3 regions of the Komagataeibacter sucrofermentans DSM 15973 genome follow, and region 2 is predicted to be linked to each of the others. Evidence: riboswitches for the same ligand, from Rfam matches in the RefSeq annotation. Region 2 holds a riboswitch; each other region holds the start of a gene.

Region 1 (5,142 bases), 1.3 Mb from region 2:
CTGTTGCTGGGCAAGGCCCGTGGCGGGGCGTTCAATGTCCTGACCCTGCTGCCACGCCTGTTGCCGGTTTATGTGGAAGTACTCAATACGCTTGCGGCGGCGGGCGCCACATGGGTGCAGATCGACGAGCCATGCCTGGTGCTGGACCTGCCCGACGGGGCCGATGACGCCTATGCCCGCGCCTATGCCGAACTGATCCGTGATGTTCCTGCCATCCGCTTCATGCTGACGACCTATTTCGGTGCGCTGGGCGATAATCTGGCAACTGCGCTGGGCCTGCCTGTCCACGGCCTTCATGTTGACCTGGTCCGCGCGCCCGAGCAGCTTGCGGATGTTGTGGCCGGAGCACGGCCGGACCTTGTGCTGTCACTGGGTGTGCTGGATGGACGCAATGTGTGGAAAGCGGACCTGAACGCCATCCTTGACCGGGTGGAACCCATCGTTGCAGCCGGTCGCAAGGTCATTCTTGCGCCGTCGTGCTCCCTGCTGCATACGCCGATCGACCTTGAGCGCGAAACCGAACTTGATGCCGACATCCGTTCGTGGCTGGCGTTCGCGGTGCAGAAGGTTGCTGAACTGGCCGTCCTCGCCAGGGCGCTGAATAACGGGCGCGACAGCGTGCGGCAGGTGCTCGATGCCTCCAGCGCTGCCGTGGCTTCCCGTCGCACATCGCCACGGATCAATAACCCGGCCGTTCAGGCACGCGCGGCAAAGGCGGACGCAACGCTCGCCCGTCGGGCATCGCCTTTCAGCCAGCGCCGCCCGCGCCAGCAGGCCAGACTGCGCCTTCCCGCCTACCCCACCACCACGATCGGTTCCTTTCCCCAGACCCCGGAAATCCGCAAGGCGCGCGCAGCGCATGCCCGGGGCGCGCTTTCGACCGAGGCCTATAATACCTTCCTGCGCGAACAGACCGCCCGGGTTGTGAAATGGCAGGAGGAGGTCGCGCTTGATGTGCTGGTCCATGGCGAGTTCGAGCGCAATGACATGGTCCAGTATTTTGGCGAACAGTTGGCAGGCTTTGCATTCACCAGGCATGCATGGGTTCAGTCCTATGGCTCCCGTTATGTCCGCCCACCCATCATTTATGGTGATGTATCGCGCCCCAAACCCATGACAGTCGAATGGTGGCGGTATGCGCAGTCACTGACCAGCCGCCCCATGAAGGGCATGCTGACCGGGCCGGTCACGATCCTGAACTGGTCTTTCGTGCGGGATGACCAGCCCCGCAACGTCACCTGCCGCCAGATCGCCTTTGCCATTCGCGATGAGGTTGTCGATCTGGAAAAAGCCGGGGCGGCGATCATCCAGATTGATGAGGCAGCCCTGCGCGAAGGCCTGCCGCTGCGCCATCGGGATTGGCAGCATTACCTTGACTGGGCTGTGGAAAGCTTCCGCATCGCGGCATGGGGCGTGGCAGATGCAACCCAGATCCATACCCACATGTGCTACTCGGAGTTCAACGACATCATTGCCGCCATTGCGGCGATGGATGCAGATGTCATTTCCATCGAGACGGCGCGCTCCAGGATGGAACTGCTCGAAGTCTTTGCCGATTACCATTACCCGGCGGAAATCGGGCCGGGCGTGTATGACATCCACTCCCCCCGCATCCCCACCGTGCAGGAGATGGTTGAACTCCTGAAACTTGCGACCGAACGCCTGAGCGCCGATCAGTTGTGGGTCAACCCGGATTGCGGACTCAAGACCCGCAAATGGGAAGAAGTCAGGCCCGCGATCGAGAACATGGTAGCTGCCGCGCGGACCATGCGCGACTGACCTCCGCCCTCCCTTCCCTTCATATGACACGCCTCCGCCCCTGCCGGGTGGGGGCAACCGGCCTGCCTGCCCACGGCCAGCCCTTCGCTGCGTGCACACCGGCATCGCGTTTAGGGGAATTGGGCGTTGCCTTCGCTTCGCGCATAATCAGCACGACCCTTGATTGGCGATGGCCCCGCGCGAGCGGGTTAAAAGGGAACGCTGTAACGCCCCGGCCGGATCATCATGTTCCGGGGGCCAGTCAGCGGCTGCTCCCGCAACTGTATGCGGTATGCCACCGGTTCGTTCACCTGCGGGTGAGCCACTGTTTCCGGCAGGAAATGGGAAGGCGGGAACCGGCAGGCCATGACTCGCGAGCCAGGAGACCTGCCTTCGTCTGTGAACCACGTCGTCGGGCGGGATGCACCGAAGGCAGGAGATTTCCCATGCTGTATGGGAAACGCAGTCGCTTTGTGACCCGGCCTGATGGCCACAAGCCCATACCCGCAATTCCATGAGCCAGCCATCAGGACCGGCGTGTTTTCGCCATCGGGCCTGCACGGCCTGAGCACGCCAGGCCGATGTTCCCATTCATTACAGGGCCATGGCCACAATGCCGGGATAGGCGCCCTGCGCCCCGGCATAAAAATTCTCCGTTATATCCGTCAAATTTTACAACTTGCGGCAAGCACGGAACCACGAAAGAGACATCATGCATACTGCGCAAAAAGCAACCGGCGTCTCGCTGCTTCTGAGCGCCCTGATCGCAGGCGTGGCCGTTCATGCACAGGTCCCGCCAGCGTCAACCCTTCCCCCTGCCGTGCTGGGGCAATGGGTCACGAAAAATCACAAGGGTGTTTTTGAAATCGCGCCATGCGGCACTCATCTGTGTGGCACGCTGGTAGGACTGGATTATAGTGACAGCGTTCCGCGCGACAGGACAGGGCGACCAGAATGCGGGCTGCCGATGCTGCGGGACTTTGCCAGGGATCCGGAGCAGGCAGACCGGTGGAATGGCTCGATCCTCGACCCCAATACCAACCATGTCTATCAGGCGCGTATATGGGTCAATCAGGCAGGACAGCTCAAATTGCGGGGGTATCTTGGCATTCCCCTGTTCGGTCAGACGCAGACATGGCTCCCATATGGTGGTCACATCGGGCCGAACTGCAGGATGACGCCCTGACCCGTCCTGTCGGTCCGTGCCAGAACGATGCCCGCCAGTCATATCAAAAGACCGCGGGCATCGATCAAAGCCTGTCTGTTACCGTGCCCTGTCCTGTTTCATGCCTGGCGGAACGCCATTGTCGATCAGGAGCTGGCGTAGCGCCACGATGACCGGAAATACTTCCTGATTCCGGTCACCCCCCTGTTGCCGCCACGCCTGCTGTTCAAGTTCGACGATTTCCCGATCTTCGGCAAAGACGCGCTCGGTAAAGGCGATTAGCAACGGCCATGCCAGATCCAGTAAAAACGGGATTTTCAACCTGCGTATGGAAAGCAGGCCAAATACCCGGTTGGTCAGTTCTTCCCGATCCTGTGGCACATACGCGATCCACAGTTCCATGACCGGTTCATCTATCCCCTGCGTCTCGATCCGCAATGTCTGATAGGGATACTGCGTACGGATGGTCATGATATCCCGATAGGCGAAATCCCGGCCATCCTTGCGGCGCTGCCCGTAAATCAGGGCCTCGCTCAGCGGCTGCCTGCCAGACGTGCGGGCAAAGGTATAGCGGGCCTCCACGAAGTCCTCTCCCCGCTCCATGCCAAGAAACCGTGGTTTCATGCTTCCGACCAGTCGGCTGTGCAGGATCTGGTGGTTCATGTCCATCAGGTTTTCATGCATGAAGCTGTAGTGACACTGCACGACTTTCCCAAACCGGCGGGTGCGGTAATGTGGGTCACGGACACGCGGAAAGTCCGGTAGCGCCACGCTGTCGGATTTTTCCAGATCCCCCATGAACACAAAGATGAGGCCATCTTTTTCCCTGCAGGCCCATGTCCGCAACCGTGGTGGTTCGTTTTCCAGCTTCATGCCGGGGGAAAAACACTGGCCACGCCGACTGTATTTCAGCCCATGATATGCACAGCGGACAAAATCCCCGCACACTTCTCCCTTGCTGAGCGGTAACTGCCGGTGGGGGCAGACATCATCCAGCGCAAAGATGGCCCCGGCCTCGGGCCTGACCACCACAATGGGCTGCCCCGCGTACCGTACGCCGATCGCCCTGCCCCGACGCAGTTCGCGCGACCATGCAACCGGATACCAGAAATCCGGATTGCTGCGGATACGACGGATATCCTGCTGTGGCGAGGCCACCCCATCCGGGATGGCTGTTTCCGATGTATTTCCTGTCATGATATTTTCAATGTCTCACGCTGTTGTCCGCACACGGGACAAAACGGATGTCGTTTTCGCAGAAGTCGTGAATGGACGTCCCTCGGTGCACCCATCATGAATTCTCATCAGATCAGACAGTATATTGCACGGACCCGGGAATGGGGCCCTACCGTCGCTTTTCCTGATATTCATGGCCGTTGACGGCGTTACGATCAGCAGGCGTCGTGGATACTTCGCCCTGATATCCCCTATCCATCGCACGGCACTGCATATGTCTGTTGGAAACCGGTTCAGGCCATCCACAAATCCCAGCAGGAGACCGCATCGCGGGTTAAGGTGGGAAAGAACATAGGGCAGTTCAGCGCCACCCCGCACCATATCGACATGCAGTCCGCCCATTGGCAGCGACATCACGTGCGGCAGGTTGCGCCAGAACCCGCCGCCACCTCCCACGAGAACAAGTTCCACCGCCTGTCCGGACATCTCCTCAGTCATGGCGCGCCAGGCGAAATCCATCGCCGTGATGCGTTCTTCTGTCATGGGGCCGGCCGTCATAACCGGTTCGTGAATCTGAACCCGGAAACAGCCGGCCATGGCAAGCGCATTCAGGACTGCCTTGTACACCGGAAGCAACTTCAATAACGACCGCACCGGGTCCGTACCGTCACTTTGGCTGCAGGAGGCAAGAAAACTGACCGGCCCCAGCATTATCGGCACGGTTGTTATGCCCCCTCGCCATGCGCTCACAAATGCATCCAGGGCAGGATTGCAGCATAGCTTGAATACCGTTTGATCCGTCAGTTCCGGAGCAGTTTTCCTACGATCAGATCCGGTGTCATCCAGTCCGACCATTCGTGCAGTCTGCAGCACGCGGTCATGCCCGTCTGGACAGGAATTGGAAGTGACATGCGATATGCCAGCGTCTCGCTGGAGCGCAATGAAGTCCGGGGTGTCAAAATCCGTGCCCCCGAGCGTGCCGGTCAGCAGCATGGCGGGCCGCCGCCTGGCTGTGTGTCATCGCACCAGATTCTGATTTCAGT
Region 2 (12,308 bases):
CCGTTCGCATGTTCGAGGCCCTCATGATCCGCCACGCCGATGGCGCGACCACCACCCGGCTGGAACAGGTCGACCCCGCAAGCCTGCCACAGGGCGATGTGACGGTCGAAGTCGCGCAGTCCAGCCTCAACTACAAGGATGCGCTGGCCATGACGCGCGGGGCGCCGGTTGTGCGGCATTTTCCCATGATTCCAGGCATTGACCTTGCTGGCCGTGTTCTCCACTCCGATGACCCGGTCTTCCGCCCCGGCGATCAGGTTCTGGCCACCGGCTGGGGACTGGGGGAAAAGCACTGGGGCGGCATGGCTGGCATGGCCCGCCTGCCGGGGCGGTGGCTGCTGCCACACCCCGCGGGCCTGTCGGGGCGGCAGGTGATGGGCATTGGCACGGCGGGCTTTACCGCCATGCTGTGCGTCATGGCGCTGGAGGATGGCGGGCTGACGCCTGCCTCCGGCCCCATCATCGTCAGCGGGGCGGGCGGCGGCGTGGGCGGCATGGCCGTGATGCTGCTGGCGCAGTTGGGCTATCAGGTGGTGGCGGTAACGGGGCGGGCGCAGCTTCAGGCCTATCTGACCAGCCTGGGTGCTGCCGAAGTGCTGCCACGCGAAGCCCTCGCCCCTACCGGCAAGCCGTTGGAAAAAGCACGCTGGGCAGGCGGGATCGACGTGGTGGGGGGCGAGGCGCTGGCCACGATGTGCGCCTCCATCACGCAGGGCGGCACGGTGGCGGCCTGCGGGCTGGCCGGGGGCATGGCCCTGCCGCTGACTGTGGCCCCCTTCATTTTACGCAATGTGCGCCTGCAGGGAATCGACAGCGTCATGTGCCCCCGACCGCGCCGCATGACGGCCTGGGCGCGGCTTGCGCGTGACATCGACCCCACACGGCTGGACAGCATGCTGCATGACGCAACCCTGGCCGAAGTGCCCGGCCTGGCCCCGCGCCTGCTTGCGGGGCATATAAGAGGGCGGACCGTTATCCACCTCACCAATTCAAAATGATAAAAGTTTCTGGGTGCCGCCTTTTTTCAAAAAGGCGGCGTTCTATCGAAGCTTCTTGAAAAAATCTTCGCCAAGAACTGCTGCTTTCAAAAGTCGTTCAGGCAATAAAAAACGGCAGGCGCAATGGGCGCATGCCGTTCTTCACATCAGGCCATGCGGGGCGGATGCGCCCCGCGCCCCTTAGTGGCAGGGGAAGCCGAGCAGATGACGGCCGTCATGCACGAATTCATGCACGTAATGGCCAGAAACGAGCGAGGTCGCGCCCTGCTCCGCGCCAACGAAGTAGATCAGCAGCGAGGCCAGAACCAGCCCGAACACGCCCCACGGCAGCAGGTCGCGCACGGGAATGGCAACCGGCGGGGCGACAATATTGGCGGACAGGACGGATGTGTCTTGGCTCATGCTGAAAACTCCATGGATCATGCTCGATCCGGAGCAGTATGGCATGACAGGGCGGCTTGCAATGCCCTTGCCGTGTAACCGGATCAGCCGCCATGCTTTCAAAATCAACCGGCAAGGTCAATCATCCATTGCTCGCCCCACCCTTTCGGGCCACGCAGGGCAGCATGAACCAGACCCTGACCTGCATCGCCCTGCCTGCGCCTGATGAGTTGCGCCGGGGCGTCATTCCGGCACGCGATGCTGCCCCCATCCTGCCCGCAGGCTTCATGGCCCGCCTGCCGTCGGCCGATCGCCTTTTTGTGCCACCGCCCCTGAACAAGACCATCGGAACCGATGCCTGCGAGGCCGTGCCCGCCCTGCAGGCGGCCGATATGGGGGCGTGGCACGGGCTTTCGCTCAAGGTTCTCCCCCCTGCCGACCTCACCCGCTGGGTGGGAGATGCCGGTTTCGCGCCACCGGGGGGTGAAAGCCGCGACTCGCTGCTGCGCCGCGCTGGCACATGGCTGGCCGCACTCCCCGCAATGCCAGCGCGCATGCTGGTGCTGGCCGATGCCACGGTCATCCGCGCGCTTGCCATCGCGGCCCTCGGCGGTGACGGCGCCATGATGGCGCGGCTCGATATCGCCCCCCTCACCCGCACGGTGCTGACCCGCCACGCCACATGGCGTCTGGCCACCAGCGGCGCGCCCCGGCCCTGAGGGCACGGGCTGGCATGCGGCTTTGACAGCGCGGACCGCAATCGGCTAAATCCGCCCCTGATGGTTCCCCCACAGGGAGAATAGGGAAGACGGTGCGCCACTCGGCAATGCCGTCGCTGCCCCCGCAACTGTAAGTGGTCGAATCCGGCCCGGTGCGTGCACCGGTCCCGCCACTGGTCCCTGAGGGACCGGGAAGGCCGCCGGATATTGAGGGTGTGGCCCGCCACGCCCTTCGCCACAAGCCAGGAGACCTGCCATCCCCGCCCGCGCGGGACAGATGACCGTTTCGATCGCATGGCTGGCGGGGTGCCCGGCACGCGACTGGCCACCACCTGGCAATCTGCTGCCGGGCGGGGCATGACCGCGCACCCCGCTTTTTGTGCTGCCCGCCCGGCAGCGCCGCGAAAGGGCACGGACCAGATGACCACTTCCCCCCAGCCAGACACGGCACCACCGCCCGTGCACCTGCATGTGTGCGTAACCTGCCGCCGCGGCCTGCCCGCATCGGACAACCCGCAGGGCAGGCAGTTGCACGATGCCATGCAGGCACTGGCCAAAGGCGATCCCGACATTGTGGTGCATGAAGTCGCCTGCCTTGCCGCGTGCAACGACGGCTGCACCGCCGTTATCGCGACACCGGGCAAATGGGGCTGGCTACTGGCCAATCTCGGCCCGGAAAAGGCCGATGACCTGCTGACCTACACCAAAGCGTACGCCGCCTCGGCCAAAGGCACCGTCATGCCTTCGCGCAGGCCCGCAAGCCTGTCGGACATGGTGCGCGGCCGCTTTCCCGCATCCCTCTTTTCCGGAGTCTGACCGCCATGAACACGTCCGCCACGGCCCGCGCCAAAGTGCCCGTTACCGTCATCACCGGCTTTCTGGGCGCAGGCAAGACCACGCTGCTGCGCCACGTGCTGGCCAATGCGAAAGGCAAGCGCATTGCCATCGTGGTCAATGAATTCGGCACGCTGGGCATCGATGGCGACACGCTGCGCGCCTGCGGCGTGGAAGGCTGCACCGACGAGGATATTGTCGAACTGACCAATGGCTGCCTGTGCTGCACCGTGGCGGACGACTTCCTGCCCACCATGGAAGCCCTGCTCGACCGCGCGACCCCGCCCGACCATATCGTGATCGAGACCTCCGGCCTCGCCCTGCCCAAGCCGCTGCTCAAGGCGTTCGGCTGGCCCACCATCCGCACGCGCATGACCGTTGACGGCGTGGTGACCGTGGTCGATGGCCCCGCCGTGGAAGCCGGCCGCTTTGCCGATGACCCCGAGGAAGTCGCCCGCCAGCAGGCCGCCGACCCCTCGCTCGACCACGACAACCCCCTGGCCGAGGTGTACGAGGACCAGCTCCTGTGCGCGGACCTGATCATGCTCAACAAGACCGACCTCATGACGCCCGCGCAGGCCGATGCGGTCGAGGCCGCGATCCGCGCCGAGATCCCGCGCGCGGTGAAGGTGGTGCGCGCCACCGACGGGCAGGTTGACCCCGCCGTGCTGCTCGGCCTCGATGCGGCGGCGGAAGATGACCTTGCCGCCCGCCCCTCCCACCATGATGCCGAGGGCGGCGAGCACGAGCATGATGATTTCGAGAGCTTCGTGCTGCCCATCCCCGAGCAGGACAGCGTGGAGGGCTTCATCACCCGCCTGCAAAAACTGGCCGAACAGCACGACATCCTGCGCATGAAGGGCTACGCCACCGTGCGCGGCAAGGCCATGCGGCTGGCCGTGCAGGGGGTTGGCAGCCGCTTTCGCCACCAGTTCGACCAGCCCGTGCCCAAGGATGGCCCGCGAACCGGCACCCTTGTGGTGATCGGCCAGAAGGGGCTGGACCAGGCCGCCATTGCAGCGGCCCTGGCACTGGCGTAAGGCAAACGGCAGACGGGGGGCCGAATCATGCACCTGCTGGCACGCGAGGTCCGCACGCTCGATGAGGCCGATCAGGCCGAAGACCTCGGCCACGCCCCGGCTGATATCGTGTTCCTGTCCTTTTCGGACAGTGACCTGCTATGCCTCAACGCCGCCCATGCGGCAGGGGCCGCGCCCGATGCCAGCCTGCGCACCGCAACGCTGTCCCGCCTGCGCCACCCCATGTCGATCGACCTGTATGTGGCCGACACCATCATGGAGTCGCGCTGCGTGGTGGTGCGGCTGCTTGGCGGGCTGGAATACTGGCGCTACGGCGTGGAGGAACTCAGCCGCGCGTGCCAGCAGGCGGACATCCCGCTGGTGCTGCTGGCAGGCGACGGGCGCGACGACCCGCGCCTGGCCGAACGCTCCACCGTGACAGAGGCCATCCGCACCCGGCTCGACACCCTGCTGCGCACGGGTGGGGCCACCAACACCGCCACCGCCCTGCGGCTCATGGCCCATATTGCAGGGCGCGGGCCGGATGATGGCGCAGGCCCCGAACCCCTGCCACCGGCAGGCGTGCTGCATGCGGCCAATCCTGCCCTACCCTTTCGCGCCATGGTGGTGTTCTACCGCGCCCATCTGCTGGCTGCCGATATAGCCCCCATCACGGCACTTGCCGCTGAACTGGAGCAACGCGGCATGGGGGCGGAGCTTGTTTATGTCTCCTCCCTCAAGAACCCGGAATCGGCGGCCTTTGTCGCGGCACGGCTGGCGGATATGCCGCCCGATGTCATCATGAACGCCACCTTCTTTTCCGCGCGCGGGGCGGCGGACAGCCCCTCACCGCTGGATATGCCGGGCGTGCCGGTGCTGCAGGTGCAGCAGCCCGGCATTGCCCACGGCCTGTGGCGCGACAGTGTGCGCGGCCTGTCGCAGGCCGACCTTGCCATGCAGGTGGTGCTGCCTGAACTCGATGGTCGCATTCCCGCCTTCCCCATCTCCTTCAAGGAGGACACCACCCCCGGCCTGCCTGCCCGCCACGTGCCCTACACGCAGGGCATTGCGCTCACCGCCGCCCGCGCGCTGGGCTGGGCGCGGCTGGGGCATGAGCTACCTGCCCAGCGGCGGGTGGGCATCATCCTGTCCGACTATCCCGGCGCGCAGGGTGCGCCCACCGGGCAGGCCGCCCATGCCGTGGGGCTGGACAGTTTTGCAAGCCTTGAACACATCCTGACCCTGCTCCACGCGGCGGGCTATGACACGGGTGACATACCCACGGCGGACCAACTGGCACATACGCTGGCCCGCGCGCCTGCCACCGCGTTTGTATCGGTTGCGACCTATCGTGCGTGGCTTGAGGCCCTGCCGCAGGCATTGCGCGACCAGCTTGCCGCCTGCTGGGGCGCGCCAGAGGATGACCCCTGCGTGCGCGATGGCCGTTTCACCCTGCGCCACCTGCACGCAGGCCACATCCTGATGGCGCTGCAACCCGACCGGGGCACCACAACCGACCGCCACGGCGGCTACCATGACCCCGACACCCCACCGCGCCATGCCTATGTGGCCTTCTACCTGTGGCTGCGCCACGGCTGCGGGCTGGACGCCATGGTGCATCTGGGCACGCATGGCACGCTGGAATGGCTGCCGGGCAAGGCGGCAGCCCCTTCGGCCACGTGCTGGCCCTCGGTGCTGGTAGGGGGCATGCCGGTGATCTATCCCTTCATCGTCAACAACCCCGGCGAGGCAGCCGCCGCGCGGCGCAGGCTGGGCGCCGTGACCATTGGCCACATGACACCGCCCATCGCGGCAGTAAGCAGCGCAGGGGCCGATACGGGCGAACTCGAACGCCTGATTGATGAATATGCCGCAGCCGACGGGCTCGACCGCAGGCGGGGCGCCATCCTGCGTGGCGAGATCCTGCAACGCGCGGATGATCTGGGCCTGCTTGATGAAGGCGGCATTGCCCGCGCCGATAACGAGGATGAAGCCCTCGCCCAGCTTGACGCCTATCTGTGCGATGTAAAAGACCTCCAGATCCGCGACGGGCTGCATGTCTTTGGCCGCCCCCCCACCCGGACAGTGGAACTGGCCCATGCCATCGCCCGCGCCTGTGGCGACAGCGCGCCCGCCGACCTGCCCACCCGCCTGCACGCCTGCGGCGCGGCGGAGGCAGCCGCCCTGCTCGCAGCCCTTGATGGGCGGTTCGTGCCCGCAGGCCCGGCAGGTGCGCCCACCCGTGGCCGCGCCGACGTGCTGCCCACGGGGCGCAACCTGTACGCCATGGACCCCCGCGCCATTCCCACCCGCTCGGCGCTGGTGCTGGCCGAGCGCACGGCAGCCCTGTTGCTGGAGGAACACCTGCAGGACCAGGGCGAGCCGCTGCGCGCGCTGGTGATCGACCTGTGGGGCTCGGCCAGCCTGCGCACGGGCGGCGAGGACCTGGCGCTGGCCCTGCTGCTGATGGGCGTAAGGCCGGTATGGGATGGCGCATCGGGGCGCGTAAGCGGCATCGAGGTCATTCCCATGGCAGCGCTCGACCGCCCGCGCGTGGATGTGACGCTGCGCCTGTCCGGCCTGTTCCGCGATGCCTTTCCCGGCCAGATCGCGCTGTTCGAGCAGGCGGTGCAGGCCATTGCCGCCCGCACGTTCGAAGCCCCCGACCTCAACCCGCTGGCCGCCAGCACCGCAGGGCTTGAAGGGGCGGCACGGCATACCGCCACCGCCCGCATGTTTGGCACAGCCCCCGGCAGCTACGGCACGGGGGTGGAAGACGTGCTGGCCAGCGGCCAGTGGCATGAACGTGACGGGCTGGGGCAGGCATGGCTGAATGGCTCGGCCTGGACCTATGGCGGCGGGCGCGAGGGCCAGCAGGCGCCAGACATTCTGGCCGGGCGCATGGCGCAGGCGGGCGTGCTGCTGCATGTGCAGGACCATGCCGAAACCGATATTCTGGAAAGCGTGGACATGGCCACGCATGAAGGCGGCATGGCCGCCGCTGCCCACCTGCTGGGCAATACGCCCCGCCTCGTGCATGGCGATACCTCCCGCCCCGAGGCCCCCCGCCTGCGCGGCACGGTGCACGAAGTAGCCCGCGTGGTGCGCGGGCGGCTGGCAAACCCGGTCTGGCTTGCGGGCATGCGCCGCCACGGCTACCGGGGGGCAGCCGAGATCGCACGCGGCGTAGAGGCGCTGCACGGCTTTGCCGCCACCGTGCCCGCGCGCTTTGACCGACAGTTTGATCTCGCCTTCAGCCGCCTGCTCGATGACCCGGAGATGGACGCCTTCTTGCTTGAAGCCAACCCCGATGCCCACGCCACCATCCGCCGCCTCATGGCCGATGCCCTGCGCCGCGACCTGTGGCGGCCACGGCGCAACAGCGCTGGCATGTTGCTGGACCCCGCGCCATGACCACGGCACCGTCCGTGCGCGGCTGGTGCCCCGGCCTGCACACCCCCATGGAGGCCGCCGATGGCTGGCTGGTGCGCGTGCGCCCGCCGCTTGGCCGCCTGTCCGCCCCGCAGGCCCGCATCGTGGCCCGTGCCGCACGCACGCATGGCAACGGGCTGATTGAACTGACCAGCCGGGGCAACCTGCAACTGCGCGGCCTGACACCGGACAGTGCGCGCGCCTTTGCCCGCGACATGGCTGAAGCGGGCCTTGCCAGCGCCGATGCCGCAACCGAGGCGCGACGCGCGCTGCTGATTTCGCCCCTTGCAGGCATCGACCCGCAGGCGGCACCCGATGCCCCCGCCATCATCGAGGCACTTGATGCCGCACTCGCCGGGGCCGAAACCCTGCGCGGCCTGCCCGCCAAGTTCGCAATCGCGGTGGAGTGCAGGGGGTATGTGCCCGCAGGCAGCCTGCGGGCCGATATTATGGTCCGGGCAGGCAGGGATGGCTGGCTGGTCCTCTGCGGCACGCGCGCCCTGCCCTGTGCCGCGCAGGATGTGCCGCCCGCCGTGCTGGCCCTTGCCCGTGCGCTGGCCGATATGGGCGGCCAGCCCCGCCCGCTGCGCAATCCGGCCCTTGGCGCGCAGGCCTTTGCCCGGATCGGGCGACTGGCCGCCACACGCGCCGCAACCACGCCCGCCCACGCGCCCGCCTGTCTGGCCGGGCCGCTGCCCGGTGGCGCGATGGGGCTGGTCCTGCCGCCCGGCCCCATTGGCGCCGATCTGCTTGCGGACGTAGCGCAATGGGCCGAACAGTCTGGCAATGGCCAGATGCGCGTGGCCCCCATGCGCGCCCTTGTTATTGAAGACTGCGCCACGGCTCCGCCCCTGCCTGGCCTGATCACGCAGGCAGATGACCCGCGCCTGCGCATCAGCGCGTGCATCGGCGCGCGCGGCTGTGGCTGTGCTGCGCGGGACGTGATTGCCGATGCCACCATGCTGGCCCCGGACCTGCCAGCCGGGGCCACGCTGCATGTGTCAGGCTGCCCCAAGGGCTGCGCCCATCCGGGGCCAGCCGACATCACGCTGGTGGCACAAGTGGATGGCTATGGCCTGTGCCCGCATGGCCGGGCGGCTGATACGCCTGTAGACAACGGGCTTTCGCTGGCACAGATACAGCACATCGTGCGGGACTGGCCCCGCAACCTGACCACGCCACGGAACGGGAGAACCCAACCGGCATGACCGCGCAAACGGAACCGTACGACTACATTCACGACGGGGCGGCGATCTATGCCCGTTCCTTTGCCATCATCCGTGAAGAAGCCGATCTGAGCGGCCTGACCAAGGCCGAGGCCCGCGTGGTGGTGCGCATCATCCACGCCTGCGGCATGGTGGATGTGGCGCAAGCCGTGCGCATGTCGCCCGATTTCGTGGCCAGCGCGCAGGCGGCGCTGCGGGCGGGCAAGCCCATATTGTGCGATGCCAACATGGTCGCCCATGGCGTCACGCGCGCGCGCCTGCCAGCCGATAACCCGGTCATCTGCACCCTGCGCGACCCGCGCACGCCAGAAATTGCGAAGCAGATCGGCAATACCCGCTCGGCCGCCGCGATGGATCTGTGGGGCCATGACCTCGCCGGCGCCGTGGTGGCCATTGGCAATGCGCCGACCGCCCTGTTCCACCTGCTGGAGATGATCCGCGCAGGCGCGCCCCGCCCGGCCGCCGTAATTGGCATGCCGGTAGGCTTTGTGGGTGCCGCCGAATCGAAGGAAGCGCTGGCCGAATTCGGTGACCTGCCCTTCATCATCGTGCGTGGCAGGCTGGGCGGCAGCGCCATGGCGGCGGCCACCGTCAACGCGCTGGCGAGTGACACGGAATGAGTGCCGGCCGCCTGTCCATCCTTGGCATGGGACCGGGTAACCCCGAACTCATGACCCTCAAGGCCGCGCGCCTGCTGCGCGAAAGCCCGGTGGTGGGCTGGTTCTGCCGCCACGACCGCCCCGGGCATGCCCGCCAGATTGCAGGCGACATGATTGGCCCCGACGCCACCACGCTGCGCTTCGCCTACCCCTTCACCACCGAGATTGCGGTCAGCGACCCGGCGTACCTCATGCGCATGGGCCAGTTCTATGATGAATGCGCAGCCCGGGTCGCAACGCACCTTGAGGCCGGGCACGACGTGGCGCTTTTGTGCGAGGGCGACCCGTTCCTGTTCGGCTCGGCGATGTATGTGTTCGACCGGCTGCATGAGCGCTTCGAGAGCACGGTGGTGCCCGGCATCACCGCCATGAGCGGCTGCTGGTCAGCCGCGCAGCGCCCGATGGTGCATGGTGATGACGTGCTGTGCGTCATCCCCGGCACGCTGGATGAGGAAGCGCTGGTGGCGTGGCTGGAAAAGGCCGATGCCGCCGTCATCATGAAGCTGGGCCGCAACCTTGAAAAAGTACGCGCCGCCCTGCGCCGCACGGGGCGCGAGGAACGCGCGATCTATGTGGAACGCGCCAGCCAGCCCACCCAGCGCTGCCTGAAACTGACCGAGATGACGGGGCCTGCCCCCTATTTCTCCATCATCCTCGTGCCGGGGCGGGAGGATGCGCGATGAGCGGCCGCATATTCGTCGTGGGCCTTGGCCCGGGTGCCGCGGACCAGCGCACGCCCCAGGCCGATGCCGCACTCGCGCAGGCTACCGACCTGATTGGCTATGCCCCCTATGTGGCCCGCGTGCAGGCAGGCCCCGACGTGGTGCGCCATGCCAGTGACAACCGCGTGGAGCTTGAACGCGCCCGGCATGCCATTGAACTGGCACTGGCAGGGCGCACGGTCGCGGTCGTGTCGGGTGGGGATGCGGGCGTGTTTGGCATGGCGAGTGCCGTGTTCGAGGCGATTGACCACGGCCCCATTGCATGGCGGGGGGTGGAGGTTACGGTCATTCCCGGCGTGTCTGCCGTGCTGGCCGCCGCCGCCCGGCTGGGCGCGCCGCTGGGCGGGGATTTCTGCGTCATTTCACTGTCTGACAACCTCAAGCCGCAGGAAGTGGTGCATAAAAGGCTGGCGGCGGCGGCGGAGGCAGGGCTGGTGATGGCGCTGTACAATCCGCGCTCGAAAGCCCGCCCGCACCAGTTGGGCGAGGCGTTTGCCCTGCTGCGCACCATCCTGCCCGGCACCGTGCCGGTCGCTTTTGCCCGCGCCATTGGCCGCCCGGATGAGCGCGTGATCCTGACCGATATTGCCCATGCCAACCCCGAACAGGTGGATATGAGCACGCTGGTGCTGATTGGCTGCCCGCTCACCCACACCATTGCGCGCGCAGACGGGGAAAAATGGCTCTACACCGCGCGGCGGGTAGAAAAAACAGAATAAAAGTTTTTGGGTGCCGCCTTTTTTCAAAAAGGCGGCGTCTTTTCGAAGCTTTTTGAAAAAAGCTTCACCAAAAACTTCTTATGATTCCAGGGTTTTTCGTGAGCAGGTTTTCCACATCATTCCGACAGGCCTTCCAGCCACATCATGGCAGCAGTGGCATCCGCCACCGTCTCGGCCGGGGCCACGGGGGGGCGATCGACCATAATCACGTCAATGCCCAGCCTGCGGGCCGCCGCGAGCTTGGCTGCGGTTGCCGTGCCACCGGAATTCTTGGTCACGATCACATCAATCCGTTCCCGGTGCAAAAGCGCTTCCTCGCCCGCTTCATCAAACGGGCCACGGGCCAGCAGCAGCCGCGTGCCTGCAGGCAGCAGGGCCGGGTCGGGCGCATCCACGCAGCGCAGCAGCCAGTCATGCGGCCCCGCGTGGTGAAAGGGCAGCAGATCCTTGCGCCCCACGGTCAGCAGCACGCGGCGGGGTGTGGTGCCCAGCGCGCGGGCTGCGGCCTGCATGTCGGGCACGCGGGTCCAGCGATCGCCCGCCACGGGTGCCCAGCCGGGGCGTTCCACGCGCAGCAACTTCACATGGGCCTGCGCGCAGGCGGCCACCGCATGGTGGCTCATCTGCACGGCAAAGGGGTGGGTGGCATCAATCACCGCTTCGACATGATGGGCCACAAGCCACGCCCGCAGGCCATCCACGCCGCCAAAGCCGCCAATGCGCACGTCAAGCGCGGGCAGGACCGGCGCGCGGGTAACACCTGCGAGCGAGACGGTGACCGCAAAGCGGTCCGTGCGCTGCTCCAGCGCCGCGTAAAGCTGTCGGGCCTCCGTCGTGCCGCCCAGAACCAGAACCCGCATCTTTTCCTTCCTGCTGCTTGTAAGGCCACACCATGAGCACGCCATGGCTGCATGTTATCGGCATTGGGGAGGACGGTGTCGAGGGCCTGCCCGCCGCCACCCGTGCCCTGGTTGCGGGGGCGGAACTCGTGGTGGGGGGCGCGCGCCACCTTGCCCTGGCAAACACCCTGATAACAGGTCAGACGCTGGCCTGGCCGCACCCGCTGGCCGATGGCATTGCCACAGTGCTGCGCTGGCGGGGCAGGCGCGTGTGCGTGCTGGCCTCTGGCGATCCGTTCCTGTTTGGCATTGGCACCACGCTGCGCCGCCATGTGGAACTGGCCGAGATGATGAGCCTGCCCGCGCCATCATGCGTGGCGCTGGCGTGCAACCTGATGGGCTGGGCGGAGCAGGATGTGAGCGTGCTCTCGCTGTGTGGCCGCCCGATGGAGGCCGTGGCCCCTGCCCTTCAGCCCGGTGGTAGGCTGGTCGTGCTCTCGGCGGATGAACACACGCCCCACGCCTTTGCCCGCTGGCTCGATGCGCGCGGCTTTGGTGCCTCCGTGCTGCATGTGCTGGGTGCGCTGGGCGGGTCAAGGCAGAGCCACCACACCGCCACGGTGGCCGAGACCGCCCGCGCTGAAGGGGCATTGCCACCCCGGCTGAACCTGATGGCGCTGGAGGTCGTGGCTGACCGGGATGCGCAGGTCATTCCGCTTGCCTGCGGCCTGCCTGATGACATGTTCGACCATGACGGACA
Region 3 (12,308 bases), 1.3 Mb from region 2:
AGCGGGCGGCCAAGCCGGTCAACAGGCGGCGCGGAACGGACCGCGCGGCTGTTCTGAGCGTCATCCATGGCCGCCTGCCCTGTCAGCCTGCAATCCGGATTGGCGGGGCGGATGCAACACTTTCCACCACTTTTACCGGGATGGATTTGGCTGCGGGCGTTCCGCTGATCTCGTCAAAATAGTCGAGCGGCAGCAGCGGGTTCAACTCGGGGTAGTATCCGGCAATGGCGCCACGCGGCATGGGGTAGTCGAGCACGTTCAGCCCATCGACATAGCGCCTGATCCCGTCATCGCTATAGGTTTCCAGCCCGATCACGTCCCCATTCGACAGGCCACGTTCGGCCATATCGTCCTTGTTCATGAACACGACAAGGCGGGTATTGTACACCCCACGATAGCGGTCGCTGTTGCTGTAGATGGTCGTATTGTACTGGTCATGCGAACGGATGGTGGCCAGGCGCAGCATGGCCGCATCCTTCACCGGCACGTTGACTTCCAGCCCCGGCAGCACAAGGAAATTCGCCTTGCCATTGGGCGTCTTCCATACCCGGCGACGGGGCGGGATATCGAGGTGAAAACCATGCGGATCTTTGATCTTCTCGGAAAAATCAGCATAGATTTCAGGATAGACCGCGGCAATCCTGTCCCGGATCAGGGTATAATCGACCATGTACTCCGCCCAGGGCGTGCGGGAGTTGGGCAGTGTTGCCATGGCCATGCGGCAGACGATTTCTGTTTCCGGCAATACGTGTTCGGTTACGGGTTCGAACACGCCGCGCGATGCCGTCACGTTTGACATCGCATCCTCAATGGTCACGAACTGCTCGCCAGCCTGCGTGCGGATGATTTCCGAGCGGGCGACAACCGGCAGGATCAGCGCGTCCCTGCCATGCACCAGATGCCCCCGGTTCAGTTTCGTGGCCACGCCAACCGTGAGGTTGAGGTTGCGCATGGCGGCGTAGGAGCGCTCCGTATCGGGCACGGCGCGGATGAAATTGCCCCCCATGCCGAAGAACACCTTTGCGGTGCCCGCTTCCATGGCCTCGACCGCTTCCAGAACGTGGTGGCCGTGTTCGCGTGGCGGTTCAAACCCGAACACATCGCGCACGCGGTCCAGATAGGCCTCGGTCGGTTTTTCATCAATGCCCACCGTGCGGTCGCCCTGCACGTTGGAATGCCCACGGATCGGCGCGATACCGGCGCCCGGCTTGCCAAAATTGCCGCGCAGCAGAAGCAGGTTGGCGACCTGCTGGATCAGGCGGGATCCTTCCTGATGCTGCGTCAGCCCCATGCCGTAACAGATGATCGTGGCATTGGACTTCATGTAGATATCCGCAATTTTGCGGATCTGTGCCTCGGTTATGCCCGAGATGCGGGTAATCTCGTCCCAGCTACAGCCCATGGCATCATCACGCAGGGCGTCCAGCCCGGCGGTGTGTTCATGGATGAAGTCAAGGTCCAGCACCTTTTCGCCACGTGCTTCGGCCTCAAACAGCGCCTTCATCATGCCTTTGAATATGGCCAGGTCACCACCGATGCGCACATGCACAAATTCGCTGGAAATCGGGGTCGAGCCGAACGTGCCCATCTGCAGCACATCCTGCGGCTCGGTAAAGCGGATCAGCGCACGCTCCGGCATCGGGTTGATCAGCACGATCGGCACGCCGCGTTTGCGGGCTTCAACCAGGTTGGTCATCATGCGCGGCGAATTGGTGCCCGTATTCTGCCCTATGACAAAGATCGCCTCGGCATGCTCGAAATCGCCCATGACGATCGTGCCCTTGCCAATGCCGATGGCAGGTGCCAGGCCACGGCTGGTCGGCTCGTGGCACATGTTCGAGCAGTCGGGGAAATTGTTGGTGCCGAATTCGCGTACGAAGATTGAATAGAGGAACGCGGTCTCGTTCGCCGTGCGGCCCGATGTATAGAACTCGGCCTGATGCGGGCTGTCGAGGGCGCGCAGGTGCTTGCCGATCAGGGCAAATGCGTCATCCCACGCCACTGGCACGTAGCGATCACTTTGGGCATCGTAACGCATCGGCTCGGTCAGGCGGCCCTGCATTTCCAGCCAGTAATCGCTTTTCTGCATCAGTTCGGTGACGGTGTATTTTTCAAAGAACTCGCGTGTCACACGCCCCTTTGTCGCTTCATGCGCCAGTGCCTTGGCCCCGTTTTCACAGAACTCAAGCGTCTTGCGATGATCGGGGTCAGGGAATGCGCAACTGGGGCATTTGAAACCGCCGGGCTGGTTCATGGCCAGCAGCCCGCGTGATCCCTTGACCAGCACGCTCTGTTCCATCAGCACTTTTGCGGTCGCCCCGGCCGCACCCCACCCGCCTGCCGGATGATGATAGGGTTTGTATTCGGGTGTTTTTTCGTTGCTCATGATCTTGACCCTCTTCCTTCAGTTGGGCTGGCGGGCGTGGGCGTGCGATATGGCTGCGGCACCGGGGGCAGAACCCACATCATGCAGCAGGCCAAACTCCAGCATCGCTGGCACGAAATTTTCGTTTTCATGCTTCGAGCGGGCCAGCTTAACCAAAGCAAATCGCTGGAGCGGCAGCAGGGCAGCCCATTGCGTGGCCGTAGGCGGCGCTATGCCATCAGCCTGTGCCTGTATTTTGACTGCCTCGGGCATCCGGCCTTCTTCGCGCCAGTCTTCCAGTCCGCGCACAGCGAGCGGGCGCAGCGGCTCGTCGCTGCGGGTTGCGATCAGGTGGGCGACCAGTTCGCGGTAGGTGGCCTGTTCGGGCACGGTTTCGCACGGCAGGTCGGTAAGCTTGCCCCTTTCCTCGCGCGTAAACCGGCTCCACTGGCGCAGGCTCAGTTTGATGCCGACGATGTCGAGCTTCTGCCGCGCGATCATGGGAATGCACCGCAGGGAGCCCGCGAAGTCACGTTCAAAGTCAAAAAGCATTGGACCAGATCCCGTATTGGAGGGAGGGAAATGTCGGGCAGCCATGCCGCCCGGTTTATTTGGGAACAATCAGGTGCAGCAGCGACGCCGCCCCGAAAAACACGCTGGTGCTCAGCGACCAGATCGCAACGAACCATGCAATCCGCACGCCGGTGCGCGAGGGTGCGTCATCGCCATTGCCCCGGACGATCTCAGTGGTACCCATCGGTTTCCGTCACCTTTCCGCGAAAGACGTGGTAGGAATAGATCGTGTAGGTCAGGATGATCGGCAGCAGGATGGCGGTGCCAATCAACTGGAAGAACTGGCTCGATGGTGGGGATGATACATCCCACAGCGTCAGGCCCGGCGGCACGGCATAGGGCCACACCGTAATGCCCAGACCGGACAGGCACAGGAAGAACCAGCCCAGCGCGCACAGGAATGGCCCCTTCGAGTGCCCCCGGCGCAGCCCCATGACAAACAGCCTGCCCAGCACGACAACCAGAACCGGCACGGGGGCGACGAATGCGATGTTGGGCCAGTCGGTCCAGCGGCGCAGGTAGGGTGCGTGCAGCAGCGGCGTCCACAGGCTGACCGCCACGATGCCGATGAACAGGCCCACGGCCAGCCGGGCGGCCCAGCGGCGGCATGATGCCTCCAGCACGCCGGTGGTGCGCCAGATCAGCCACGTCGCCCCTAGCAGGGCATAACCGCACATGACCGACAGGCCACACAGGATGCTGAACGGCGTGAGCCAGTCGAGCGGGCCACCGGCAAAGGCGCCATCCACAACCTTGATGCCCTGCACCACGCCACCGAGGATCGTGCCCTGACAGAAGGCGGCGATGGCAGAGCCAGCCATGAAACCGGCATTCCACATCCCTTCCCTGCCCGTGCCGCGTGTCATGACACGGAATTCAAACGCCACGCCGCGAAAGATCAGTGCCAGCAGCATCAGCACGATCGGCAGGTAGAAGGCTGGCAGCAGGGTGGCGTAGGCACCGGGAAAGACGCCGTACAGCACGGCCCCGCCCAGCACCATCCACGTCTCGTTGCCATCCCATACGGGGGCGATGGTGTTGACCATCACATCCCGGCGGTCCGGGTGGCGTTCAAGCGCGAACAGCATCCCGATGCCAAGGTCAAAGCCATCAAGCACCACATAGATCGAAATGGCGGCCACCAGAATCACGGCCCAGATTATGGGGAGCCAGTATGCGAAGTCCATCATGCCTCAGGCTCCTTTGCCAGTAGAGGGATCAATCACGCCCGGATGCATGCGGGCTGCCAGAATCTCGGTCGCGAGGGAGGGCGGGGTATCGTGCTCACCTTCCTGCGGCGCACGGCCCAGCATACGGACCAGAATGCCCAGGCCGGAGCCAAACACGAGCACATAGACCACCACGAACGCCGTCATTGAAAACGCCATGGAGGACAGGGCAACCGGCGATACGCTGTCAGACGTGCGCAGCAGGCCATAGACGGTCCATGGCTGGCGGCCGACTTCCGTCGTGATCCAGCCGCACAGCAGGGCCAGGAAGCCCGCAGGCGCCATGCAGAGTGCGACACGGTGGAAGACCGGGTTGGTGAACAGGGTGCTGTTGCGCCGCAGCCACAAAGACCACAGTCCCACCAGCATCATCAGCATGCCAAGTGCGACCATGATGCGGAAGGAGAAGAAGATGACTGGCGAAGGCGGCCGCTGGTCACGCGGAAAGTCCTTCATGCCCGGTACCTTGCCGTTCAGGCTGTGTGTCAGGATCAGCGACCCGGCCAGCGGCAGTTTCACGGCATAATCCGTGTGTTCGGTCTTCATGTTGGGAATGCCGAACAGCAGTTCGGGCGCATGATCTTCCGAGACCCAGTCCCCTTCCATCGCGGCGATCTTGGCGGGCTGGTATTTGAGCGTGTTAAGCCCATGCGCGTCGCCTGCAAGGATCTGCAGCGGGGCCACGATCGCCGCCATCCACATGGCCATGGAGAACATGACCCGTACCGGCTCGCTGGAAAACTTCCCGGCCTTGCGGGCCTTCAGCATATGCCACGCCCCCGTGGCCCCCACGATGAAGGCAACCGACAGGAAAGCCGCCAGACCCATATGCACCAGGCGGAACGGAAAGGACGGGTTGAAGATGATGGCCAGCCAGTCAGCTGGCATGAAGCGCCCGGTGACCGGGTCTATGGTGTAGCCGCGCGGCGTCTGCATCCATGAATTGGAGGACAGGATCCATGTCATGGAAATCAGGGTGCCGACCGATACGCAGCATGTGGCGGCAAAATGCAGTTTGCGCCCCACCTTGTTCATGCCGAACAGCATGACGCCGAGGAAGCCTGCCTCAAGGAAAAAGGCGGTCATGACTTCATAGGACAGCAGCACGCCGGTAATCGGCCCGGCCTTTTTGGAAAAGATCGACCAGTTGGTGCCAAATTCATACGACATGACCAGTCCCGACACGACGCCCATGCCAAAGACGATGGAGAACACCTTGATCCAGTATCGGTAAAGGTCAAGGAATACGGGCCGTCCGGTCTTGAGCCACAGCCCTTCCAGCACGGCCAGATAGGCCGCCAGCCCGATGGAGAAGGCCGGAAAGATGATATGAACGCCTACGGTAAAGGCGAACTGAAAGCGCGCCAGAAGGAGTGCGGGGTCATGTGCGTACTGCATCGATACTTTCCAAAACTTATGCGAGAGAAATAGAAAATAGAAATAACTTCTCGGCATAGTGGTCCCGCAGGCATTGTACCGGCCTGAAAGGCTGGTATTGTGCTGCGGTGTCGTGGAAATGGTAGTAGATCAATCAGGCATATGACGTCCAAGAGGCATTATACATAAGATCATAAGCAGTGCTTATGATCGCATCATTTATAGGAGATGTATGGTTATATCAAAATATAGACAATCAGAAATATTGATAACCGATCACGCGATATTTGGCGGATATCCCCTGTTTTCAGGCAGGAGGCAGTCTCCTCCCGCGACCTGATTATTCATTCTGGATATAATGTGGGTTAGGCAGGCCTGATCCAAAGACCTGTTATGTCTGCATCCCTGAGCAGATGAAATTGAATACGAAAGCCTGTTTGATAGCATCAAGACATCATCTGGCGGTTTTGTTCCGATCCGAACTTCCGGAAGAGTGAGTGCCCGCACGCGACTTTTTTCGCCACGTCCGCGTTCGGTGTTCCGTCGATCGATCAGGGTCAGACCACTTTACGGCATGATCCTGATGTCATGCCAGTTCTCTATGGAGGATTGGAATGAGCAGGCTGCCGATGCTGAGCCGCGAGAAGCCATTATGCCAGAAGACAGCGTGCCTCTTGCAGTTCTTCCTTCAGTTTGCCCATAAGCTGATCTACTGGCATGGCCCGCGCCATAGGGGCGCCCTGACCGGCCCAATAAGCACCAAAACCACTTTCACCACAGTTTCTGGCAGCTTTGTTGAGTGTTTTCCCCGCATCATAAGTAATGGGATAATCGGGAGCCGGTGGAATACCGACACTGTCATTCAGGCTCGTAAACCGGTTTTGAAGACAGCGCGCCGGCCGTCCTGAAATGAGGTCGGTCATGCGTGTATGAAACGCGGCAGGCCCTGCCAAAGCCGTTCGGTAATCTTCATCCGCGCCTGTCTCCGGGCAGAGAATGAAAGCCGTGCCCATCTGTGCCGCGACGGCCCCCAGGCCAAGGGCAGCCGCCATGCCTGCTCCATCCATGATCCCGCCCGCGGCAATCACCGGAATGCGGCATTGGCGCACAAGGAGGCGGGTCAGGGCAAATGTTCCCAGAGCATCGTCGTGACCCGCGGGATCGAAAATGCCACGATGGCCGCCCGCCTCGATCCCCTGCGCTACAATCGCATCCATTCCTGCGGTCTCGGCGGCGCGGGCTTCGTCCAGGCTGGTTACTGTTGCCAGCAAAACAGCGCCTGTTGCCTTCAGGGCCGAAACCGTCTCAGGCGAAGGAAGCCCGAAATGGAAACTGACGACCGGCGGCTTCATATGCAAAAGCATATCGAGCATGTCCGGATCATCATTGAAGCTTCGGTAAATGGGATGCAGTTCGGCTGGCGGAACCGCACTGAACTCGGTAAACAGCGGTTTCAGCCAATCCAGCCATGCTTTGTTGCGGACAGGGTCGATTTCCGGCGTCTTGTGCGCGAACAGGTTAACGTTGAAGGGAGCGGTCGTCTGCTGTCGTATCTGGCAGATCATCTCACGCGCGGCGGTGGCGCTGGCAGCCCCTACTCCGACTGAACCAAGCGCCCCGGCCTGAGACACCGCAGCGGCAAGGGCCGGAGTGGACACGCCTGCCATCGGCGCCTGCACCAATGGAATTGTAAGGCCTAGCTGTTCAGGCCAGTTCATCATCGTTTCCCATCGCGCGAGCCGGTTATCTTCCTGTCCTGATTGTAGTCCATAGCGTTGATTCCGGTATTCAAAACCATATCATCACGCCTTTTTCCCAGCCCGGCTTCATGCGCCATGAAGTTCTGGTCCGGCAAGCCATGCCGCGATGGCACGAAAAAAGAGGCCGCATCTTGCACGACGGCCATACTCTGCATGCCCCCAATGTCAGAAACAAACCCATTTGCCTGATCAAAGCGTATAATGTCCTTTTTGGGAGCCAGCCTGCCTGTGTCATAAAGGCACAGGCCTCCTCTATCCTGGATTATATGCCCAGATGCGCCATCTGTTTCGCTGCCTTGTCGCCATATCGTACATCATGTTGCACACTACAGTCGCGCAGGCGGCATCATTGCCACCACAGGCTTCCAGTCCCGTGCTGGAGCGCGTGGTGCTGATCGCCCGGCACGGCATACGCAGCCCCACCCACCCCATTGCGGAACTGGATGCCCGAACGCACCGGCAATGGCAGGCATGGCCGGTGGCACCAGGTGAACTGACCGAACACGGCCAGCGTGACCTGTCGCTGATGGGGATGGCGTTGGGGCAGTATTATCGGGAGGCGGGCGTGCTGCCCGCGCAGGGATGCAGGGCCGGGGAACTGGCGGTCTGGTCTGATGCGGCCGACCGGCGCACGCTGCAGACCGGTGACATCATGGGTCATGCCATGATACCGGGTTGCCCCGTCACGCCCGGTAGCCTGCCGCCTGGCGTGCATGACCCGGTTTTCAACGACCTGCCCGGACAGGCCAGTTCCACCTTGCGGCAAGCTATCATGACCGACCTGTCAACCGCACTGGCGCGGGACAGGAACACACGCCCCCCCAGCGTACGTCTGGCGCAGGAAATGGCTCAGGCCATAATCCAGCCTGCCGGATGCACCTCCGGCCTGCCCTGCTATACCGCGCCGGACCGGGCTGTATGGTCCAACAATGCGCCGCACCTGTCTGGCGGCCTGTCACAATCTGCCGAGGTGGCAGAAAACATGCTGCTGGAATATGCGCAGGGCATGCCGTGCGCGCATATCGGCTGGGGACATCCCGCCATGCGCCATGCCATTGATACCTTGCAGCCCGCCCATACCTATGCCAGCCAGCTTCTCCGTCGCCTGCCTGCCGTGGCGTTCCCACGGGGTCATATTCTGGCTGGCATGATCATGGATCTGGTGACAGGCAAGGCCGTGCGCGAACCCAATGGCGACATGATCGCTGCCACCACGCCAGTTATCCTGTTTGCCGGGCATGACAGCACACTGGACATGCTGGCAGCGATTTTTGGCCTGAACTGGTCGTTTGCGGATATGCCAGACCCAACCGGTCCCGACACCACGCTGGGGTTCGAGACGTGGCGCATGCCGAACGGGCAGCGTCAGGTAAGGGTCGTCATATTTCATCAGGCATTGGATGCACTGCGCATGGAACAGTTCGTGGCGATAAAGCCCGACATACTGACGCTGCAGGCGTGTCATCATGAACAGGATGATCGTTGCACGATGGACAATTTCACACGGATTTTTAACGACCGCTTTAAAACCGGCAACTGAAATGAAGCTGATTTTTCAATGCCGACGGGGAGTGAGCAGGACCTGAAGGGATAAGCAGACGGCAAGCGTGTCCTTCACACACTGCCATGCGATCCCCTCCCCTTTCTTCTCGATAAATGCCGCCGACGTGACGCCCCGTAAGGCGGACATTCCTGAGGTCAAGCCGTAAACCATTGCCTGCACATAAAGAATTTGACATTGCTTTCTTGTATAGCGTAGTGCATATTTTTGGGTATATATCGGCGAACACGAGCAGGTGGAAACCTTACCAAGCTCCTGAAAAGTCGGTCGTAGATTGTCTGGAGATATGGCCGGTTAAAGCAAAAGATTTCTGGAATTGATAAAGATGCGCGCATAAGTCAGGAGAGGAAAAAATTGTACTCCCAGTTTATTACTGTTCCAAATATTGTTCGACTTATAGCCATAATTCTTATCTCTGCAGGTTTATGGACCAAATGGTGAATACATATTTTATATTCCCATAGGATGATTTTTATAGAAATCATCCTCAAAAAGTATATTTTTGGGCGCTATAAACATTTCCCGGCCAGTTTTCGGCGCAATTTCTGGCCACTGGCTGTCAGGCGGGCGCGCTCCATACCCCAGCGCGCGGAACAGCCACCTGCAACAAACCCCATCAATACGAGGGATGCGCGCACACTTCCTTCATTCAGCAAGGTTCCGTAGCCGCCATCCTCCGGCAAAGACAGGATTGCCTGCTTTTGGAAAGGGGTCAGGGTTTCCGATCCGAAATAGGACCGACTGCCCGCCATGTGCTGATCGCCGATAGTATATGATCTCATTGTCCAGTCTCCCGCTAAACGCATTTTGCGGAATTTCATCCGCAGCATGTGTCGTCACCTTGTGAATTTTTATAGGCTGACAGAAAAACGGGAGTCAGGTTGCGAAACGCGAAGAGATCAGGGCAGCGTGTGAAACAGATGACATGATCGATACTCCGTCTACCGGGCACCCCGCCCGACAGAACTGGCTGGATCACAAAGGCAGGTCTCCTGACTTGCGGGTCAATGACAGCGGTTCCATCTTCCCAGCCTGTTCCCCAGGCCAGTGACCGGTCCTGTTTCAATCAGGACGCACGATCCGCTCTCTCTCCGCTCACAGTTGCGGGGGCAGTCGACGACTTGTTCCCGGGCTCCGATCAGCCCTGCCGGAACGCACGGCGTTCCCTATTAACCCGTTCGCACGGGGCCTTTGAGGTAGCGCAGTCTGACGTATGGCTGACTGTAGTGCAAGTCTGGCAGCTTCCCGCCAGGGTGATGGCCACCATGCCTTTCGGATCGCTCAAAAATCTGTATTGCATAAGTCCTGTAACCTGTCGCATAGTCCATCCGACTATCAAGTCGATGGTGCCGTGCAAGCGGATTAATAGGGAACGCCGTATGCTCTGGCGGGGTCTGTGATGATCCGGGAGCCAGTCGGTGGCTGCGCCCGCAACTGTAGGCGGTATGTAGCTGGATCCGGTCATCTGATGAGAATCAGGTGAGTCACTGCGTGCAAGAAAGCAGGCGGGAAGACAGGACCATGCTGCCATGACCCGCAAGCCAGGAAACCTGCCATCGTCGCAAATCAGGCCAACCGGGCGGGACCGACCGGTAGCAGGAGAACGTCAGTGACCTGTCCATCCGCAGATTGGTGCCACCGCAATTGCGGCATCATATCCGAAACATTTTTCCGTTTTCGGATGCATGCCGGATATATAACAAAAAAACTTCTATAATGCCGTCATAATGCAGCAGGTAGTCAGTGTGCTCTACTGCCGATTATCGCTTTTTCGTCAAAGCCAAAGCGGAAAAGTTGATGGCAACCATGTACGAAACAGATCCCGTCGGCGCGATACACACACTTGCGCCCATCTGTCCCGAACAATCCCATGGCTTGCAGTTGCGCACACGTACCAGTCCATTGGCTTCCAGCTGAACGCGGTAATCCGGTTATGACGCAATGCGTGAATGCATTGCCTCCCAATTAAGTCCATGTCCGTTTGCAATGGTCAAAAAGATGACGTCTCCCGTTCCATCGCCCGAATTCATTCTGATACAGCAGCGTCGGCGCCGCCGATCAATTTCCATGTCCCGCCTTATGGAATGCGCACCCCGTCGCGAGGACGTGCTGAAAGCGGTCGCTGGCACGCCCGTTTGCGTTCCCAACCCTGAAGAAGCGATCCGTGCAGATGGGTTTTCCACATTCCTGCATATAGCCCCGCCAGTCAGCGGACTGCCGATCGTTTTACGGGATCGGGGCGACTATCTGGAGGAACTCTTCTCGCCCCTGCTGCTGGAGGCTCTGGCCCATGTCGATGCAGCTTGCGCAATATCAGACTTCCACGAGCCAGAAGCGCCAATGACTTTGCTGCAAGCCTATATTTCCGCGCAATGGACTATCGGCGCGCGTGATGCCGCCATGCACCTCTATGGTTTGCCGGGTTCAACCGCATAAGGCCTGCCCCCGGGCAGTATTTTACGCATGCCCGGGTCATTAAATGTGCTTCGTAAGGGTCACATCAGAAACGGCCACCACTCCAGAGCCCAACTGTCAGTTCCCCTTCGAGATAGGTCGTTTCCGTACACGTCAGGCCTGCTTCGGCAAACCAGTTCCGCATCTGGCTATCATTGAAACCCAGATGAAGATGTGCGTTCAGGTCCCGCAGTTCGGTGCGGCCATGTTGCGCGAAATCCACGACCAGTAATCGGCCATCGGGAGACAGAATCCTTGCGGCCTCGGCAATTGCGGCGGCTGGATGCTGCACGTAATGAAGAACCTGGTGCATCACCGCCAGATCAACACTTCCGCTCGCCTGTGGCAGGGAATAGATATCCCCCTGTCGCAATGCCGCCCGTTCCAGCCCGGCGGCTGCCAGATTGGTCCGGGCCACGCGCAGCATGGCAGGACTTCTGTCAAACCCGGTGATCAGTTGCGCCTGGGGCGCCAGCAGTTCGATCATGCGACCTGTGCCGGTACCGATATCGACCAGATGATGGATTACGCCCTTGCCGACTATGCGGCGTATTGCGCTTTCCACGTCCTGCTCCGACACATGCAATGAACGGATGGCATCCCATTCGACGGCATGGGTTTCGAAATATTCCTCAGCGGCTGCCGCCCGGACTGAACGCACCGCCCTGAGCCGTTCGGAGTCAGCCATGATTTCAGGATCGCTGCCCGACGGCCAACTGGCCACGGCATCGTAAACGGGCGCCATTTCGGTTTTATGGTCAAGGGTCAGAAACACCCAGTTTCCTTCCTTGCGCCGGGCTATGAGTCCTGCCTGCACCAACGTTTTGATATGCCGGGAAACCCGCGGCTGGCTCTGCCCCAGCACCTGGGCAATCTCCCCCACGGACAATTCCATATTCCGCAATAGCGCAAGGATACGCAGGCGCGTCTGGTCGGCCAGGGCCTGAAAGATAATGACCGGCGTTTGCATGAAAATATCTATATAACGA

What was found. Region 2 has a riboswitch for cobalamin ahead of R5N89_RS12960 (DUF1636 domain-containing protein). Riboswitches for the same ligand answer to the same signal wherever they lie in the genome.
Region 1: linked by a shared signal. The riboswitch ahead of R5N89_RS07005 (DUF2147 domain-containing protein) and the one ahead of R5N89_RS12960 (DUF1636 domain-containing protein) in region 2 are both predicted to bind cobalamin.
Region 3: linked by a shared signal. The riboswitch ahead of R5N89_RS06990 (hypothetical protein) and the one ahead of R5N89_RS12960 (DUF1636 domain-containing protein) in region 2 are both predicted to bind cobalamin.

What each region holds. Positions count from the first base shown of each region.
Region 1 covers NZ_CP137157.1:1,429,372-1,434,513, forward strand. The annotation lists gene metE (5-methyltetrahydropteroyltriglutamate--homocysteine S-methyltransferase) at 1-1,779, shown strand, start outside; cobalamin riboswitch at 1,933-2,168, shown strand; gene R5N89_RS07005 (DUF2147 domain-containing protein) at 2,471-2,944, shown strand; gene R5N89_RS07010 (aromatic ring-hydroxylating dioxygenase subunit alpha) at 3,023-4,120, opposite strand; gene R5N89_RS07015 (5-methyltetrahydropteroyltriglutamate--homocysteine methyltransferase) at 4,136-5,092, opposite strand.
Region 2 covers NZ_CP137157.1:2,740,068-2,752,375, forward strand. The annotation lists gene R5N89_RS12945 (MDR family oxidoreductase) at 9-998, shown strand; gene R5N89_RS12950 (CbtB domain-containing protein) at 1,179-1,400, opposite strand; gene R5N89_RS12955 (histidine phosphatase family protein) at 1,493-2,098, shown strand; cobalamin riboswitch at 2,143-2,372, shown strand; gene R5N89_RS12960 (DUF1636 domain-containing protein) at 2,519-2,914, shown strand; gene cobW (cobalamin biosynthesis protein CobW) at 2,920-3,972, shown strand; gene cobN (cobaltochelatase subunit CobN) at 4,000-7,365, shown strand; gene cobG (precorrin-3B synthase) at 7,362-8,591, shown strand; gene R5N89_RS12980 (precorrin-8X methylmutase) at 8,588-9,229, shown strand; gene R5N89_RS12985 (precorrin-2 C(20)-methyltransferase) at 9,226-9,951, shown strand; gene cobJ (precorrin-3B C(17)-methyltransferase) at 9,948-10,709, shown strand; gene R5N89_RS12995 (cobalt-precorrin-6A reductase) at 10,826-11,569, opposite strand; gene cbiE (precorrin-6y C5,15-methyltransferase (decarboxylating) subunit CbiE) at 11,602-12,308, shown strand, end outside.
Region 3 covers NZ_CP137157.1:1,416,175-1,428,482, forward strand. The annotation lists gene moaA (GTP 3',8-cyclase MoaA) at 1-68, opposite strand, end outside; gene R5N89_RS06945 (FdhF/YdeP family oxidoreductase) at 83-2,386, opposite strand; gene R5N89_RS06950 (nitrate reductase associated protein) at 2,405-2,917, opposite strand; gene R5N89_RS06955 (DUF2474 domain-containing protein) at 2,973-3,122, opposite strand; gene cydB (cytochrome d ubiquinol oxidase subunit II) at 3,109-4,128, opposite strand; gene R5N89_RS06965 (cytochrome ubiquinol oxidase subunit I) at 4,132-5,565, opposite strand; gene R5N89_RS06970 (nitronate monooxygenase family protein) at 6,195-7,265, opposite strand; gene R5N89_RS06975 (hypothetical protein) at 7,262-7,450, opposite strand; gene R5N89_RS06980 (histidine-type phosphatase) at 7,579-8,844, shown strand; gene R5N89_RS06985 (hypothetical protein) at 9,375-9,695, opposite strand; cobalamin riboswitch at 9,830-10,073, opposite strand; cobalamin riboswitch at 10,193-10,438, shown strand; gene R5N89_RS06990 (hypothetical protein) at 10,807-11,301, shown strand; gene R5N89_RS06995 (metalloregulator ArsR/SmtB family transcription factor) at 11,366-12,289, opposite strand.